Regions from separate parts of the Pseudomonas sp. FG47 genome, predicted to be linked through region 2. Evidence: riboswitches for the same ligand, from Rfam matches in the RefSeq annotation. Region 2 holds a riboswitch; the other holds the start of a gene.
The links. Region 2 has a riboswitch for cobalamin ahead of ACODS5_RS04355 (ABC transporter substrate-binding protein). Riboswitches for the same ligand answer to the same signal wherever they lie in the genome.

Region 1 (7,803 bases), on a different contig from region 2:
CCCCTATCCTGTCGCTGATCGCCACCACCTTGGCCTGCGAGCCGCACAGCCGCTTCACCCTGCTGTACGGCAACCGGGCCAGCAGCAGCGCGCTGTTCCGCGACCGCTTGGAAGACCTGAAGAACCAGTACCTGGAGCGCCTGAACCTGATCTTCGTGTTCAGCCGTGAACAACAGGATGTCGACCTGTACAACGGCCGCATCGACGCCGACAAGTGCGGCCAGCTGTTCTCTCGCTGGCTGGATGTGCCCAACCTCGACGCCGCCTTCATCTGCGGCCCCCAGGCCATGACCGAGACCGTGCGCGACAGCTTGCAGGCCAACGGCATGGACAAGGCGCGCATTCACTTCGAACTGTTCGCCGCCGCCGATGGCACGGCCCGCCGCGAGGCACGCGAGGCCGCTCGCCAGCTCGACGCCAGCAGTAGTCAAATCACCGTGATCAGCGATGGTCGGGCGCTGGCCTTCGACCTGCCGCGCAACACCGTCAGCGTGCTCGACGCCGGCAACGCCATTGGTGCCGAGCTGCCCTATTCGTGCAAGGCCGGGGTGTGCTCGACCTGCAAGTGCAAGGTGATCGAGGGCGAGGTGGAGATGGACAGCAACCATGCCCTGGAGGACTACGAAGTGGCGGCCGGCTACGTGCTGTCGTGCCAGAGTTTCCCGATCAGCGACAAGGTGGTGCTGGACTTCGACCAGCTTTGATACCACGGGCTACGGTATCGATGCCGCGAAAGGCGCGCAACGCGATCCCGCAGCCCAGCAACCTTGCACAATCGTTTTTGCCTTGGGCAGTCAGGGGCGTGCCAAAAACCCGTACTCTCCTGCGAGCATATAAGGCGTGGTAACTATTATCATCGAATCGTTGATACTGGTAATTTTACTAGGTGTCGATTTTATCAGCGCAGAGTAAGGTGAGTTGCAGCGGGTTGATCTATTCGAAGAGGGAGTCGAGCATGGCTACCGATCTGCAGACATTCAAGGTGATTAACAACCTCAAGCCAGATGTGCAATACAAATTTTATTGGAGCAAGGATGAAGAAGTTGACAAGTGGGCGGACACTGGCTTCGTCTTCTATACGTCGTCGAAACCGAGGCAACGGGCTTCAAGTCTTACTTGATAGACATGTGGCGACTGAAGCCCAAGAGCGGCACCACCATTGCCTCCGTCACGACCATTCCGAATGAAGATAGATTGATACATGCGGACGCCTTTAAATCAGCGCCTGGAGATGTGTGGTTCTGGCTTAATACTTGGTATTTTTACAAATTCGACAACGCGAGAAATGTAGAAATTGATATTTCATATTTAGGGCTGCCGCAAAAAAGCGTGACGGCACGCCTCAATGATGACGATGCCTTGACATTCATACGTCTACTCATCGTTGAACCGAAGCTGGGTCCACCCGAAACAAGCGGCCCGGAAAAATTCCATTGCGTGACTCTTGACAAGAAGAGTGGCCGCTACAATTTGACTCTTGAAATGAGCGGCGAGACGTTCAACTTCCGCCCCACTTAAGCCACCTTCTATCAGCGACAGGTGGTTACAGATTTCGCGCAATGGATCGGCACCCACTCTGAGCAATAGGCGACCTGGCAGAGCAACAAAAGGCATGCGTTGACTCCCATGGGCATAAATGCTCAGATGCGCCCCTGCTTTCAGGTGTCCCTGGCCGCCGCGCCAGGGATTAAACGGGAAGCCGGTGCCTCGCCCGCGCGAGAAGTCCGGCGCTGCCCCCGCAACGGTAAGCGAGCCTGGCATTCGACACGCCACTGTGCCCCGCGCATGGGAAGGTGAATGCCCGATGACCCTCGCCAGCCCGGAGACCGGCCTGATTCGCCCATGGCCATTCCCGCGGAGGGCGGGTGCGCTCAGCTTGCCAGGCGCCCGCGCGCCTGCGCGGCCGTCTCGCACCGTCACCGTCGGGCTCATTCATTCCTGCGGTGTCCATCCATGTCTTGTTCCCTGCTGCACCTAGAGCGCCTGCACTGGTCGCTGTCCGCCACCGGGCCGGACCTGCTGGCCGGTATCGACCTCAAGGTCCAATCCGGCGAATTCGTCGGCCTGATCGGGCCCAATGGCAGCGGCAAGACCAGCCTGCTGCGCTGCGCCTACCGTTTCAGCCGGCCACGGGCTGGCCGGGTGCTGCTCGATGGCGAGGATATCTGGCTGCACCCGCCGCGCTGGCTGGCCCAGCGGGTGGCGGTGATGCTCCAGGAGTTTCCCGAGGATTTCGGCCTGAGCGTGCGCGACGTCGTGGCCATGGGTCGCACCCCGCACCTGGGCTGGCTCGACGCAGGCGGCGATTCGGCGCCGGTGGACCACGCCCTGCGCCAGCTGGGCCTGCAGGATCGCGCCGAGCAAGGCTTCGCCAGCCTGTCCGGTGGCGAAAAGCAGCGTGTGCTGCTGGCCCGGGCCTTGGCCCAGCAGCCGCGCCTGCTGATTCTCGACGAGCCGACCAACCACCTCGACCCACGCCACCAGCTCGCCCTGCTGCAACACCTGCGCGGCAGCGGCCTGGGCTTGCTGGCCAGCTTCCACGACCTCAACCTGGCGGCGACGTTCTGCGACCGCCTGTACCTGATCGAGCAAGGCCGGATCATCGCCCAGGGCACGCCCGCCGAGGTGTTGACCGAGCAATGCCTGGCCGAGGTGTTCGGGGTTCACGCCCTGGTCGACCGTCACCCCGTGGGCGAGCACCCACGCATTACCTGGATTCGTCACGCATGACCCGCCTGTTGCTTGCCCTGTTCGCCTGCCTGCCACTGTGTGCCCTGGCACAAGGCTTCCCCGTGACCGTGCGCAGTTGCGAGCGCGCGGTCACCTTCAGCCAGCCACCGCAACGGGCGGTGAGCCACGACGTCAACTTGACCGGCATGCTGCTGGCACTGGGGCTGCGCGAGCGCATGGTCGGCTACAGCGGCATCAGTGGCTGGAAAAGCCTCGCCCCGACGATGCGCGAGGCCCTGCACGGCCTGCCGGAACTGGCATCGCGCTATCCGTCGGTGGAAACCCTGCTCGCGGCCGACGCCGACTTTCTGTTCGCCGGCTGGAGCTATGGCATGCAGGTCGGCGGGCCGCTCACCCCGCAGCGCCTGGCAACGTTCGGCATTCCGGTATACGAACTGAGCGAATCCTGCTCACGGATCATGCCCTGGCACCCGGCAAGCCTCGACGACCTGTACACCGACCTGGGCAACCTGGGCCGGATCTTCGGCGTCAGCGCACGGGCCGACAGTCTGGTCGAGCAACTGCGCCTGCGTATCGCACGAGTCCGCGCTTCGTTGGCCTCGCTCCAGGCCCGACCACGGGTGTTTCTCTACGACAGCGGCGAGGACCGCCCCACCACCTCCGGCAGCCTGGGCATGCCCCAGGCACTGATCGATACGGCCGGCGGCAGTAATGTCATGGCCGACGTGCCTGCCAGCTGGACCGAGGTCAGCTGGGAAAGCGTGGTCGAGCGCGATCCCGAGGTAATCGTCATCGTCGACTACGGCCCGACCACCTGGCAGCAAAAACGCGACTACCTGTTGCAGCACCCGGCGCTGGGCAGCGTCACGGCGATTCGCCAAAAGCGCTTCGTGGTGTTGTCCTATCTGCAGGTGACGCCATCGGTGGACAACGCCGAGGCCATTGAACGTCTCGCCCAGGCGCTGCACCCGCAGCGCTTTGCCGGGGCGCAACGGTGAGCTTGTTGCGCCGTCCTATCGGCTACCGCCTGCTGTTGATCGGCCTGGGCGCCGCACTGTTTGCCTCATGCCTGTTGTCGCTGGGCTTCGGCGCAGCGCAGGTACCAGCAGGCAAGATACTGGAGATCGTGTTGCAGCAACTGGGCCTGGCCCCGGCGACAGACGCCGGCCGTGGCCAGACCCAGATCGTCTGGCAGATCCGCGCGCCACGAGTGTTGCTGGGGGCTTTGGTCGGTGCCGGGTTGGCCCTGGTCGGCAGCGCCCTGCAAGCGGTCACCCGCAACCCGCTGGCCGACCCGCACCTGTTGGGCGTGAGTTCGGGCGCGGTACTAGGGGCGGTGCTGGTGGTGCTGTACCTTGGGCCTTTCGCCGGGGTGCTGAGCCTGCCCTTGGCGGCCTTTGTCGGCGCCCTCGGTTGCATGCTGCTGGTGCTGGGCGTTGCCAGCCGGCGTGGGCGCCTGGACAGCGAGCAACTGTTGCTGGCCGGGGTGGCGGTGTCGTTCGTGGTGATGGCCTTGGCCAACCTGATGCTGTACACCGGTGACCCCCATGCCGCCAGCTCGGTGATGTTCTGGATGCTCGGCGGGCTGGGCCTGGCGCAATGGTCGCTGCTGTGGCTGCCAGGGTTGGCCGTGCTGGCCGGTTTTGCCCTGCTGATGGCGCTGGCTCGCGCGCTCAATGCGCTGATGAGCGGCGAACAGACCGCGGTCAGCCTGGGCTTCGACACGCGCCGTGTGCGCGCCGTGGTGTTCGTCGGCTGCGCGTTGCTCACCGGTGTGCTGGTGTCGTTGTCCGGGGCTATCGGTTTCGTCGGGTTGATGCTGCCGCACATGGCCCGGCGCCTGGTCGGCGCCGAGCACCGTCGGCTGTTGCCGGTTTGCGCGTTGCTGGGGGCATTGTTCGTGGTCTGGGTCGATTTGGCGGCGCGTACCTTGATTGCGCCGCAGGACCTGCCCATCGGTATTGCCACGGCGGCGTTGGGGGGCGGATTTTTTATCATGTTGCTGCGGCGCAGGGGGTGAGCGCTGGCCCCGTGGGCATGCGCCGCTGGCCTTTGCAGCGCCTATCAGCCGCCCCTGAAGTAGCACCAGGCGGCCATTAGCCACCTAGCACATCTGCCCTACATCCCGCAGGGTACAGCGACGCTATAGTCGTTCTACCCCTCGTCCGGCCAGTACCTCCCTTTCCTGGCCGGGCGGGTGGCGTTCCGAGAACAATGCCAAGGAAGCAACGCGATGATCCCCATGTCCCTCCCCATCAAGTCCCTGGTCCTGCTCGCCGGCCTCGCCGCCGTGGCCGGTTGCCAGACCGCCTCGCCCAATGCCGACACCCTCAAGCAACGCACCGAGGTCACCCTCGGCGTGCCGGTGAGCAAGGTCAGCAACCTGCGCAGCGACTCCTCCACCACCTACTACACCGTGAGCACCGGCAAAGGGCAGTTCGACTGCCAAGTGGCCAGTGGCGGCATGGTGGCCATCGCCGGCATGGGCCTGGTCACCCCATCACCCAACTGCTGGAAGGAAGGTCAGGCGCCGACCTTCCAGTGACCATTCGCAGCGTCACCTTAGTGCCCTGTCTCGCAAATACGTTCTCTTTTGGCGAGTGATTTTCGCGACAGGACACTAGCTGGTAGGCGCCGCGCTGGTTTCACGCAATGCCCGCAACGCCGCGCGCAGTTCCGCCGGCCGCACCGGCTTGGCCAGTACGGCGATGCCGCGTGCCTGCAAGGCGCCTTGCAGGCGGTCGAGATCGTGCCCGGTCATGATCAGTGCCGGCACTCGCTCGCCGCGCTGGGCGCGAAGTTGGTCGATGCAGTCGATGCCCGTGGCCTGCGGCCCCAGGTCGTAGTCGGCGACGATCACCTCGCAGTCACTGCTCAGCCCATTGGCCGAGCTCTCGGCCTGCACCTGGCAGCCCCAGCGCTGCAGCAAGGCGCTGGTGGCCTGCAGCACGTTATGGTCATCCTCCACCAGGCACACCCGCAAACCACTGAGCATGCCGGCCTGGATCGCCTGGTCGGCAGTCGCGCGCGGCACTTGCGCCGGCACTTTGGCCAACCCTTGCAAGGTCACGCAGGTGCCATGCCCAGGTCGCGAGCGCAGGCTGACCTCAAGCCCCATCAACTGGCCCAGGCGCTTGACGATGGCCAGCCCCAGGCCCACGCCCTCGACGTCCTTGTCGCGCAGCTCGCGCACCCGGTAGAACTCCTCGAACACCTTGTCCTGGTGCTCCTCGGCGATGCCCCGGCCACGGTCGCAGACGACAATGGCCAGGCCCTCGCCGCGGGGCCGCAGGCCAATCAGCAAGGGACGCCCGGCGGCGTACTTGAAACTGTTGGACAGCACGTTCTGCACCATGGTTGCCAGCATCCCTGGGTCGGCGCGGGTCCAGTGCCGGCTGGGCATCAGGCGCATCTCCACGCCGGCCCAGCGCGCCGCTTCGTGGTTCTGGCGCAGCAGTTCGCGCAAGAACGGCTCCACGGCGAACGACTCCCACTTCGGCTGCACCCGGCCGTTGTCCAAGGTGTACAGGTCGAGGATCGAGCGGAACAGCTGCGAGACGTTGAGCAGCGATCGATCGATGCTGTCCACCAGGCGCCGCTCCTCATCGCCCAGGCGCGCCTCGCGCAGGCAGGCGGTGAACAGGCCAATGGAGTGGATCGGCTGGCGCAGGTCATGGCTGGCTTGGGCCAGGAAGCGCGACTTTTCTCGGGTCGCCGCCTCGGCCAGGGCGGTGGCCTTGCGCGTGCGTTCGAGCAGCAGGTGGGCGTAGAACGGAATCAAGGTGCTGGTGGTGAGCAACATCAGCAGCATGAACGGCTGCTGCTGCCAGTACGGGGTCAGTTGCCAGACCACCAGCAACGCCCCCAGGGCCAGCACCGTGGCGATGGCCAGGTAGCGCGAGCCAAAGCGCATGCCATTGCCCAGGTTGATCCAGACCATCACCGCATATAGCGGCAACGCCGCCTCGCCACCGACCACCAGTCCGAAACTGGTGCCGGTGTAGTCGCCCAGCATGCCAAGGATTCGCCGGGCCGGGTAATGCCCCGGCCAACGCTTGATGGCCTGGCGCATGCCCACCGAGGCCACCACGAAACAGGCGTAATAGAGAAGCACCGGCAGATAGGTTGCGACCTCCCGCCCCGGCAGGAAACCCAGCAGTGCCACGTAGGTGATGGCACAGGAGGCGACGATGATGCGCAGGTTGGCTTGGTCCAGTTCGTTGTTTTTCTCGAACTTCATGGGGTAACTTCCTTGTGCGCCAGTAGTCATTTCCTGCAAGTGCCCGGCAAATGGCCGCAGGTGACTGCTAAATTAGCATGTGTTGGCTAACAGGGAGTTCCACGACGTGACGTGCCGCATCATCGTGGCGGACGACCATCCGCTGTTCAGGGAAGCCATGGCCAGTACCGTGCGCCGCCTGTTGCCGGATGCCGAGCTTGACCAGGCTGGCAACCTTCAGGACGTGCTGCGCCTGGCCAGCCAGGGCGCGCCCCCGGACACCCTGATCCTCGACCTGCGTTTCCCCGGCCTGAGCTGCATCGCCCGCCTTGCCGAGCTGCGTCGGCAACTGCCGCGCACCACCCTGATCATCGCCTCGATGGTCGACGACCCTACAGTCGTTGCCGAGGTGATGGACGCCGGTGCCGATGGTTTCATTGGCAAGAGCCTGACCCCGGATGAGATCAGGGCGGCGATTCTAGCCATTCGCGAGGGCGACGTGGTGGTGCGCTATGCACCTTCCGGGTTGCTGCCGCAGATGGCCGCCGATAGCGAGCTGGAGCAGCTCACCCATCGCCAGCAGGATGTGCTGCGGCTGATCGCCCAGGGCAAGACCAACAAGGAGATCGCCCGTGAGCTGGATATCTCGCCGTTCACCGTGCGCATCCATGTCTCGTCGCTACTCAAGACCCTCAACGTGCCGACCCGTACTGCGGCGGCGGTGAAGTATTCCGGGAGTTGAGGCGCGTTGGGCGCAAGGGCGTTTGGCGAAAGGCTTGCAGCGCCTGGTCGCTTCCACGCCACAGCCTGCAATAACCTGAAAAGCCCTACTCCCGCCAACGCACCTGGGTGATCCCATAACGCTCGGCCATGGGTCGGCTGACTTTCCTGAT
Region 2 (7,803 bases):
GCGTGCACAGCACGACCACGGCAACAAATTGAATCATTCTGTCCATCAAGCAGGTTCCATTGTCTCTGTGTATCAGGGCGGGCACTCTAGCAGTGGGGCATGCCGGGTGCAGTCTTCGCCTGCGCCCATGCCATATGGTGTAACACTTTATCCGTCCAACAATCGCTGCGCCCTTGGCTATCGTGCCAGCTCCCGTCAGTGCAGGAGGTGCGTGCGATGACCCGCTTTACTGGTGGCTGCCTGTGTGGCCGCATCCGTTTTATCGCCGAGGGCGAGGCCGATTGTCCCCATACCTGTTCCTGTTCCCAGTGCCAGCGGCACTCGGGTGGCTTGACCCTGTGTTGGGTCGAGTTCGACAAGGCAGCGGTCAGCTGGGTCGGGGAGGGGCGTGCGCCTGCGCTGTACCGTTCCTCGTCAGCGTCCAGCCGTGCCTTCTGCGCCACCTGCGGCAGCTCCCTGGGTGCCGTCGACGATGGGCCGACCGTGGCCTTGTTGCTGGGCTGTTTCGACGACCCACAGGCGCCGGGCCTTAGACCGGTTGCGCATGCGTTCAAAGGCAGCCGGCCGGCCTGGTGGAAGGTCGATGCCTGTGGCTGATTAATCGTTATCATGGCGGTTTTGCGCATGCGCGGCTCAAGGAAGATTCGGATGCTCTCACGCAATGCACTTGTCCCTGAACTGCTCGTCACCGACCTGGCCACCAGCGTTGCCTTCTGGGTTGACCTGCTCGGCTTCACGATCGCCTACCGACGGCCCGAGCAGCATTTCGTCTTTCTTGAACGTGAGGGGGCACAGGTGATGCTCGAACAGTTCGACGCTGACGACCACTGGTTGACCGCCGCTCTGGTCAAACCCCTGGGGCGGGGGATCAACCTGCAGATCGAGGTGACGGCCGTGGCGCCGTTGCTGGCACGGCTCGAGCAGCGGCGCTGGCCGCTGTTCCAGGCCTGTGAAGACGCCTGGTACCGTGCCGATGATATCGAGGTCGGGCTACGTCAGTTTCTGGTGCAGGACCCGGACGGCTACCTGCTACGATTCGGCGAGCGGCTGGGCGAGCGGCCCCTGGCATGACGAGGGCCTACTGGCTGGCAAGGCTGCTCTGGCAGCCCCTCTCGCTCGTTTGTCAGACCCTTCCCGTATCAGGCGGCATCCCTCAACACCCCGTTCATTTTCACCCCAAGCGCAATCGCCTACCGTCTCCTTCCCGTCAACGCCAAGGAGCTAACCCATGCCAGAGCTTGCGTTATACAAAGTGAAACTGCTGGACGAATTCGAGGCCCGTGCAGATGAGTGGACCTGCGGGCATTTCGAGCGGCGTCTGACCGAGGTGAAGCCGGCAGCCTATTACCAGGACGCCAAAGGCATCATCATCGCCGCGCACAAGGCCGGAAAGTGGCCGAACACGGTCAAGCGCTACCTGCTCAGCAACTACCAGGCGTTCGGCAATGTCAGCAGCGAGTTCAGCGAAATTTTCCGCCAGGTACTGGCCAGCTTGACACCACAGGAGTTGGCCTACTGGCAGCTACCCCAGGCGACTGCGCCGGCATGATCCTGCCGAGCTTCGACCTGACTCGGCTCCCAGCGGCCTGAATCACCATCCACCCGACAGTGGCCACTCCACCGCCAGGCGGATCTGGTCCCCATCCAGTTCCGCCTGCGCGGTGTTGCCTCGGTGCACATTGTGCCGCAACGAGAACGCGACCCCCTTGGCCTTGCCATCCTGCAGCACATAGCGCGCCTCCAGGTCACGTTCCCAATGCCGACCCTCCTTGCCATAGCCCAGGTAGGCATAGCCGCCGCGTGGGTCCACGTGTGTCCCGTCGATAGCGAACCCCCGCACATACAGCGCCGTCAAGCTCAACCCCGGCACGCCATATCCGGCCATGTTCAGGTCATAGCGCGCCTGCCACGACTTCTCGTTCGGCGCATTGAAGTCGGACAGTTGCACCGCGTTGCCGAGCAAGATCGCGCCGCGGGTCACGTAGTCGAACGGTGTATCGCCATCCACTTGCTGCCAGCCGAGGCTGAAGGCATGCGGCCCCTCGGCGTAACGCGAGACCAGGCTCCAGGTGGTGTTGTCGATACGCCCGGACAGCGCCTTGCCGGTGTCGGTGGTGCGGTACAGGTTGAGGTCCAGGCTGAGGCTGCGTCGCGCGTCCAGGGCATGGCTCAGGGTGCTGGCGAGATAATGTTGGTTCCAGCTGTCCTGATAACGCGAGGTGTAGAGACTGGCGCTGAGCGTGGCGGACGGGTTCCATACGGCGCCGGCCAAGTCGAACTGCTTGCCCTGGCGGGCGTTGGAGTAGTTGACCACGAAGCCCCGGTCGTGGCTGGAGGCGTTGCGATCGGTGCTTTCGCTGAAGTGTCCGGCAACCAGCTTGAGCGTATCCAGTTCCTGGCTGGTGAGGAACAGGCCGGTGGCGGTTTCGGGCAGCAGGCGGCTGTCGGATGAGCTGAACACTGGTGTCCTGACCCGCTGCTCGCCATAGGACAGCACGGTGTTGGAGGCCCGCAGCTTCAGTGCCGCGCCGCCACGGCTGTAGTCGCGCTTGGCATGACCTTGATTGTCCAGCCCCAGTAGCCGCGCCTTGCCGGCACGGCCGCCGCCGCTGTCCAGCTGCACGCCGAGGAAGGCATGGGCATCCACGCCAACCCCGACAGGTCCTTGGGTGAAGCCCGAGTTGAACGTGCCCATCAAACCATAGGCCCATTCCTCAGCCTTGCCGTTGCGCTCGGCGCGGGGTTTGTAGGCGTTGCGCGCGCCGCTGTTGCGCCCGCCATGGCGGTAGTCGCGCTGGTCGAAGACGCTGCGGTTGAGCAACTGCCAACGGCTGTCGGCGAGCCAGCCCTTGGCCTGCGACTGGCTGGAATCGGCCAGAGCCAGGGGTGTCAAGCCCAGCAAGGGGAGGGCGAGGGCCAGGGGCTTCACGGGCGTTTTCCCGGCTCAGGGGCGCGAAAGCGCAGGATGCGCGCGCCGTCGAAAGGGTCGATGAGGTAGTGGGCGTGCACGCCGAAGGTAGCGAGCAGTCGCTCGGGTGTCAGCACCTGCGCCGGTTTGCCGAGGGCCAGCAGACGGCCCTGATCGAGCACGGCCAGGCGATCGCAGGTCAGCGCCTGATTGAGGTCGTGCAACGCCACCAGGGTCGTTATCGGCAGCGCCTGGACCTGGCCGAGCAAAGTCAACTGGTGCTGGATGTCGAGGTGGTTGGTCGGCTCATCCAGCAACAATACCTGCGGGCGTTGCGCCAGTGCGCGGGCGATATGCACACGTTGGCGTTCGCCGCCTGACAGCTCACCCCAGCGGCGTTGGCCCAGGTGACTGGCGTCGACGTCGGCCAGTGCCTGCTCGACGATGGCGCGGTCGCCTGCTCCGAAGGGAGCCAGGGCCGATAGCCAGGGGGTGCGGCCCAGGGCGACGGCGTCGAACACGCGGATCGCATCCAGGGTGTCGGCCTGCTGCTCGACCAGGGCCAGGGCCTGGGCGACACGGCGGCGGGGCAGGGCCGCCAGGGGTGTGCCGAGCAACTGGACGCTGCCGCTGCTGGGCGCGCGCAGCCCGGCCAGCAGCTTGAGCAAGGTGGACTTGCCGGAGCCATTGGGGCCGACCAGGCCGAGGGTCTCGCCGGGCCGAACGGCCAGGTCGATACCATGCAGCACCTCGCGCCCACCTAGGCGCAGGTGCACGCCCTGGCAACTGATGGGGGCCATTGCGGGGGTGTGCAGCGCCGTCATGGGCGCCCCCGACGGCTGACCAGGATCAGTGCGAACAGCGGCGCGCCGATCAGTGCGGTGACCACACCCACCGGAACCACCTGGCCGGCGATCAGCGTGCGCGACAGGATATCGGCGACGATCAGGAACAACGCCCCGCCCAGCGCGCTGGCCGGCACCAGGCGGCTGTGCCCGGGGCCCAGCAACAGGCGCAGCGCATGGGGAATGACCAGCCCGACGAAACCGATGGCGCCGACGATCGACACCATCACCGCGGTCACCAATGCCGCGCAGCTGATCAGCAGCAGCTGGGTGCGGCGCACTGGCACACCGAGCGAGGCGGCGGAATCGGCGCCGAAGGTGAAGGCATCCAATGCCCGCCGATGGCCCAGGCAGACCAGCAGCCCCAGCACGGCCATCGGTACCGCCAGGGCTACCGATGGCCAGCGCACCCCGCTGAGGTTGCCCAGCAGCCAGAACAGGATGCCGCGGGCTTGCTCGGCGGTGGCGGATTTGGTGATCAGGAACGCGGTGAGCGCGTTGAACAGCTGCGAGCCGGCGATCCCGGCAAGGATCACCTGGGTATTGTCATGGCGGCTGCCGCTGGCCCGGGACAGCGCCAGCACCAAGGCAAAGGCCGCCAGTGCGCCGAGGAAGGCGCCGCCGGACAGCGACAGCGCCGCGCCGCCCAGGCCGAGCAGGCCGACCGCCACGGCGCCGGTCGAGGCCCCGGCGGACAGGCCCAGCAAATACGGCTCTGCCAGCGGGTTGCGCAGCAACGCCTGGAGAATCACCCCGCAGGTGGCCAGGCCCGCGCCGCAGGCAGCGGCCACCAGGGTACGCGGCAACCGGTAGTTCCAGACGATGCCGGCGTCGATCGGATCGAGTGGGTAGCCCGCTTGCCACAGATGATTGGCCAGCACCTGCCAGAACACTTCGGCGCTCACTGGGGTTTCGCCGATGGCGATACCCGCGAGCATGGCCAGGCCCAGGGCGAGCAGCGCGAAGGCGCCAAGGGGCAGCAGGCGACTCATGGTTGCGCCGCTTTACCGCTGGCGAAGGCCGTGGACAGCACTTGCAGCCCGCGGAACAGACGCAGGCCGGCCTGCATGGCATCGGCGTCGAGGACGATGATGCGGTCCTGTTTCACCGCCTCCATGTTGCGGGTCAGCGGGTCGCTGCGCAGGAACTGGAGTTTCTTCTGATAGTCATCGGCAGGGTAGCGGCGTCGGTCCATGCGCGCGATGATCAGCCAGGTGGGATTGGCCTTGGCCAGGGTTTCCCAGCCTACGGTCGGCCATTCCTCGTTGGACTCGACCACGTTGCGCACCCCTAGGGTCTGCAGCATGAAGTCGGCCACGCCCTGACGGCCGGCCACGTACGGGTCGAGCGCCAGGTCGGCGCTGGAGAACCAGAACAACGCGCTGGTGTGGCTCAGGTCCTTGCCCACCAGTTGTTGCTGAGCACGCTGCAGGCTGCCCTGGAGTGCTGTGTTGAGGGCGGCGCCGTGCGCCTGCACGTCGAAGATCTCGGCCAGTTGGCTGATGCTCTTGTAGATGCTCTGCACCTTGAACGGTTGCAGACGGGTGCCATCGGCGCCCACCAGGTTGTCCTTGCCTTCGCAATCGGAGGGCAGCAGGTAGGTGGGAATCTGCAATTCGGCGAACTGTTCGCGGGTGGCGACCGCGCCTTGGGCACCGACCATCCATTCGAACTGCACCACCACCAGTTGCGGACGCTTGGCCACCACCGCCTCGAAACTTGGTTCGTTATCGGCCAGGCGCTCGACCTTGTCGTTCTGCGCCTTGAACTCGGGCAGTACGTTGTTGAACCACAACGAAGTGCCGGCCAGGCGTTCGCCCAGGCCCAGGGCATAGAGCAGTTCGCTGCCGGCCTGGCCGATGGTCACCGCGCGTTCGGGCGCCCGGGCGAAGGTCTGGGGCACGCCGCAGTTGTCGAGGGTCAACGGATACTGGGTGGCACTGGCAGGGCTATCGGCCTGGGCCAGCGCGCACAGGGTCAAGCCGGCGACGACGGTGGCGAGGTGGGGCAACATGGTGGGGCGGTCTCCTGTCTTGCGTTGTGCGGTCATGGGCACGGACAGGCATCGCCGGGCACGAGCGAGGGGCTGCGAGCGCAAGGCGGATGACCATCCCGGACACCCCGCCGGTTGGTGAACACGTGCCGGCAGGTCTCCTGACTGGTGCGTCCAGGCCCGACGCCGGCCTTCCCGGATGGATCATCCAGTGGCATCGATGGCGTGGGCTCGGCACCTACAGTTGCGGGGGCAGTTCCGTTCGGCGCGCGCTGGACGCGCCTGGGATTCCCTTTTGATTCCGTGTGGAAACCGGCGGGCGGCATGGTAGACCATCGCACCGCCGGGCGAAACGCCTTTACAGGTACTTGAGCCAGGCCAGGTCGCGGCGCCGCGCCTTCAACCGGGCGAAGCCGCGGACCGGCAGGTACAGCGCGGCAGCCAGCAACATGGCCAGCAGCCAGACCGCGGCGACACCCTCGAAACCGAAATATTCGCCCTGGTTGCGGCCGAACAGGCCGACGCTGGCCAGGTACAGCCCCTTGAGCACATACAGGTGCAGCAGGTAGAAGAACATCGGCGCCGCGCCGAACACCGCCAGCGCGCCGATCCAGCGAGCGCTGCCGGCACGCTCGAAGGCGCGTAGCAACAGCAGCCCGGCGCCCAGGGTCAGGGCCAGGAACAGCAGCGAAGGTGGGTACTTGGTGATGTTGAAGAAACTCATCAGCGTCTGCGTGACACTGGGGTAACTGCTCCAGGGCGCTTCGCCGTAACCATTGAGCAGGCGCAGTGCAACGAAACCCAGCAGGGCCAGAGCCCCGGCCAGCAGCAGCCGCCGTTGGCGGGCATCGGCCTGGCTGGTGCGGGCGAACCATGGGCCAAGGGCGTAGCCCAGGACGATCACGCCGATCCACGGCAACAACGGATAGGATGTGCGCAAGCGTAAGTTGTCGCAGACCTCCAACCAGCCGCGATCGTGCAGGACCGCCCAGGGCACATGCAGGGCCGATGCCTGCTCGAAGTGCAGGCCATCGAGCAGGTTGTGGCCAGCGACGATCAGCGCGCCCAGGGCGATAAGCGCCGGGCGTGGCAACCACACCAGCAGCGACAGGGCGATCATGCTCAGGCCTATGGCCCAGATCACCTGCAGGTAGATCACACTGGGTGGCAGCTGGAAGGTCCAGGCGAAGTTGACCAAGGTGACCTCCAGCACGACCAGGAACAGCCCGCGCTTGAACAGAAAGGCCGAGACGTCGCCACGGCCCTGGTGCTTTTCGCCGTACAACCAGGCGGACAACCCGGTGAGCAGCACGAACACCGGGGCGCACAGGTGCGCCAGGGTGCGGCTGGCGAAAAGGCTGGGGTCGGTGGCATCGATCGTCATCGGGTCGCTGACCTGGCGGTGCAGAAAGAAGGTTTCGCGCACGTGGTCCAGGAGCATGAACAGGATCACCAGGCCGCGTAGGGCGTCGATGCTTTGCAGGCGTTGGTTGGGCAGGGGGGAAGGGGCAGTGGCGCTGGTCATTGGCTGGGTCGCAGACAGGAATGGCATTTCAAATCAAATGTTATCGTATAACATTTCACTGGCGCCTGAACAGCTCGATTTCGTGTGGAGGGCCACCAGGCGTTCACCACGACCCCAGCAGCGCCTATCAGTCACTCTGCATTGAAACTTTTTTCGCGGCCTGGCCAACCTCCCGAGTGCCTTGCGGGTAATCCTCCAGATCAGCATCACCCATAACCGCTGGCCTGCCTCCTTCACCTCCCGGAAAAACCGCCGGAACCACCCCGCGACACCCGAGTTTTTCCCTGCCGAACTCCCGATGTTTTTTCCTTTGGCTGTCACCACAAGCTGCGAATGTTGCCTTCGTGGACAGGCCTCCAGCCCCTCTGGATCAGGGTGTACGGCCTCGGCCACAGCAATGCGCGACCCACTCAACGTACGAACACGACGATAGGAGATTGCTTCATGTTTAAGCGTACTGTGATCGCCGCCTCCCTGGTGGCTGCTACCCTGGCTTCGGCCCAATCCATGGCCGCCGTGGTCGGCGGCGGTG

Region 1: linked by a shared signal. The riboswitch ahead of ACODS5_RS20530 (ABC transporter ATP-binding protein) and the one ahead of ACODS5_RS04355 (ABC transporter substrate-binding protein) in region 2 are both predicted to bind cobalamin.

Annotation. Positions count from the first base shown of each region.
Region 1 is NZ_JBMDJI010000036.1:25,884-33,686, reverse strand. It holds gene paaE (1,2-phenylacetyl-CoA epoxidase subunit PaaE) at 1-704, shown strand, start outside; gene ACODS5_RS20535 (hypothetical protein) at 1,051-1,518, shown strand; cobalamin riboswitch at 1,657-1,837, shown strand; gene ACODS5_RS20530 (ABC transporter ATP-binding protein) at 1,954-2,730, shown strand; gene ACODS5_RS20525 (ABC transporter substrate-binding protein) at 2,727-3,689, shown strand; gene ACODS5_RS20520 (FecCD family ABC transporter permease) at 3,686-4,711, shown strand; gene ACODS5_RS20515 (hypothetical protein) at 4,934-5,236, shown strand; gene ACODS5_RS20510 (ATP-binding response regulator) at 5,312-6,931, opposite strand; gene ACODS5_RS20505 (LuxR C-terminal-related transcriptional regulator) at 7,038-7,652, shown strand; gene ACODS5_RS20500 (DUF6555 family protein) at 7,738-7,803, opposite strand, start outside.
Region 2 is NZ_JBMDJI010000003.1:26,698-34,500, reverse strand. It holds gene ACODS5_RS04390 (hypothetical protein) at 1-46, opposite strand, end outside; gene ACODS5_RS04385 (GFA family protein) at 217-597, shown strand; gene ACODS5_RS04380 (bleomycin resistance protein) at 649-1,071, shown strand; gene ACODS5_RS04375 (hypothetical protein) at 1,229-1,549, shown strand; gene ACODS5_RS04370 (OprD family porin) at 1,592-2,929, opposite strand; gene ACODS5_RS04365 (ABC transporter ATP-binding protein) at 2,926-3,732, opposite strand; gene ACODS5_RS04360 (FecCD family ABC transporter permease) at 3,729-4,745, opposite strand; gene ACODS5_RS04355 (ABC transporter substrate-binding protein) at 4,742-5,767, opposite strand; cobalamin riboswitch at 5,881-6,078, opposite strand; gene ACODS5_RS04350 (acetyltransferase domain-containing protein) at 6,105-7,271, opposite strand; gene ACODS5_RS04345 (substrate-binding domain-containing protein) at 7,716-7,803, shown strand, end outside.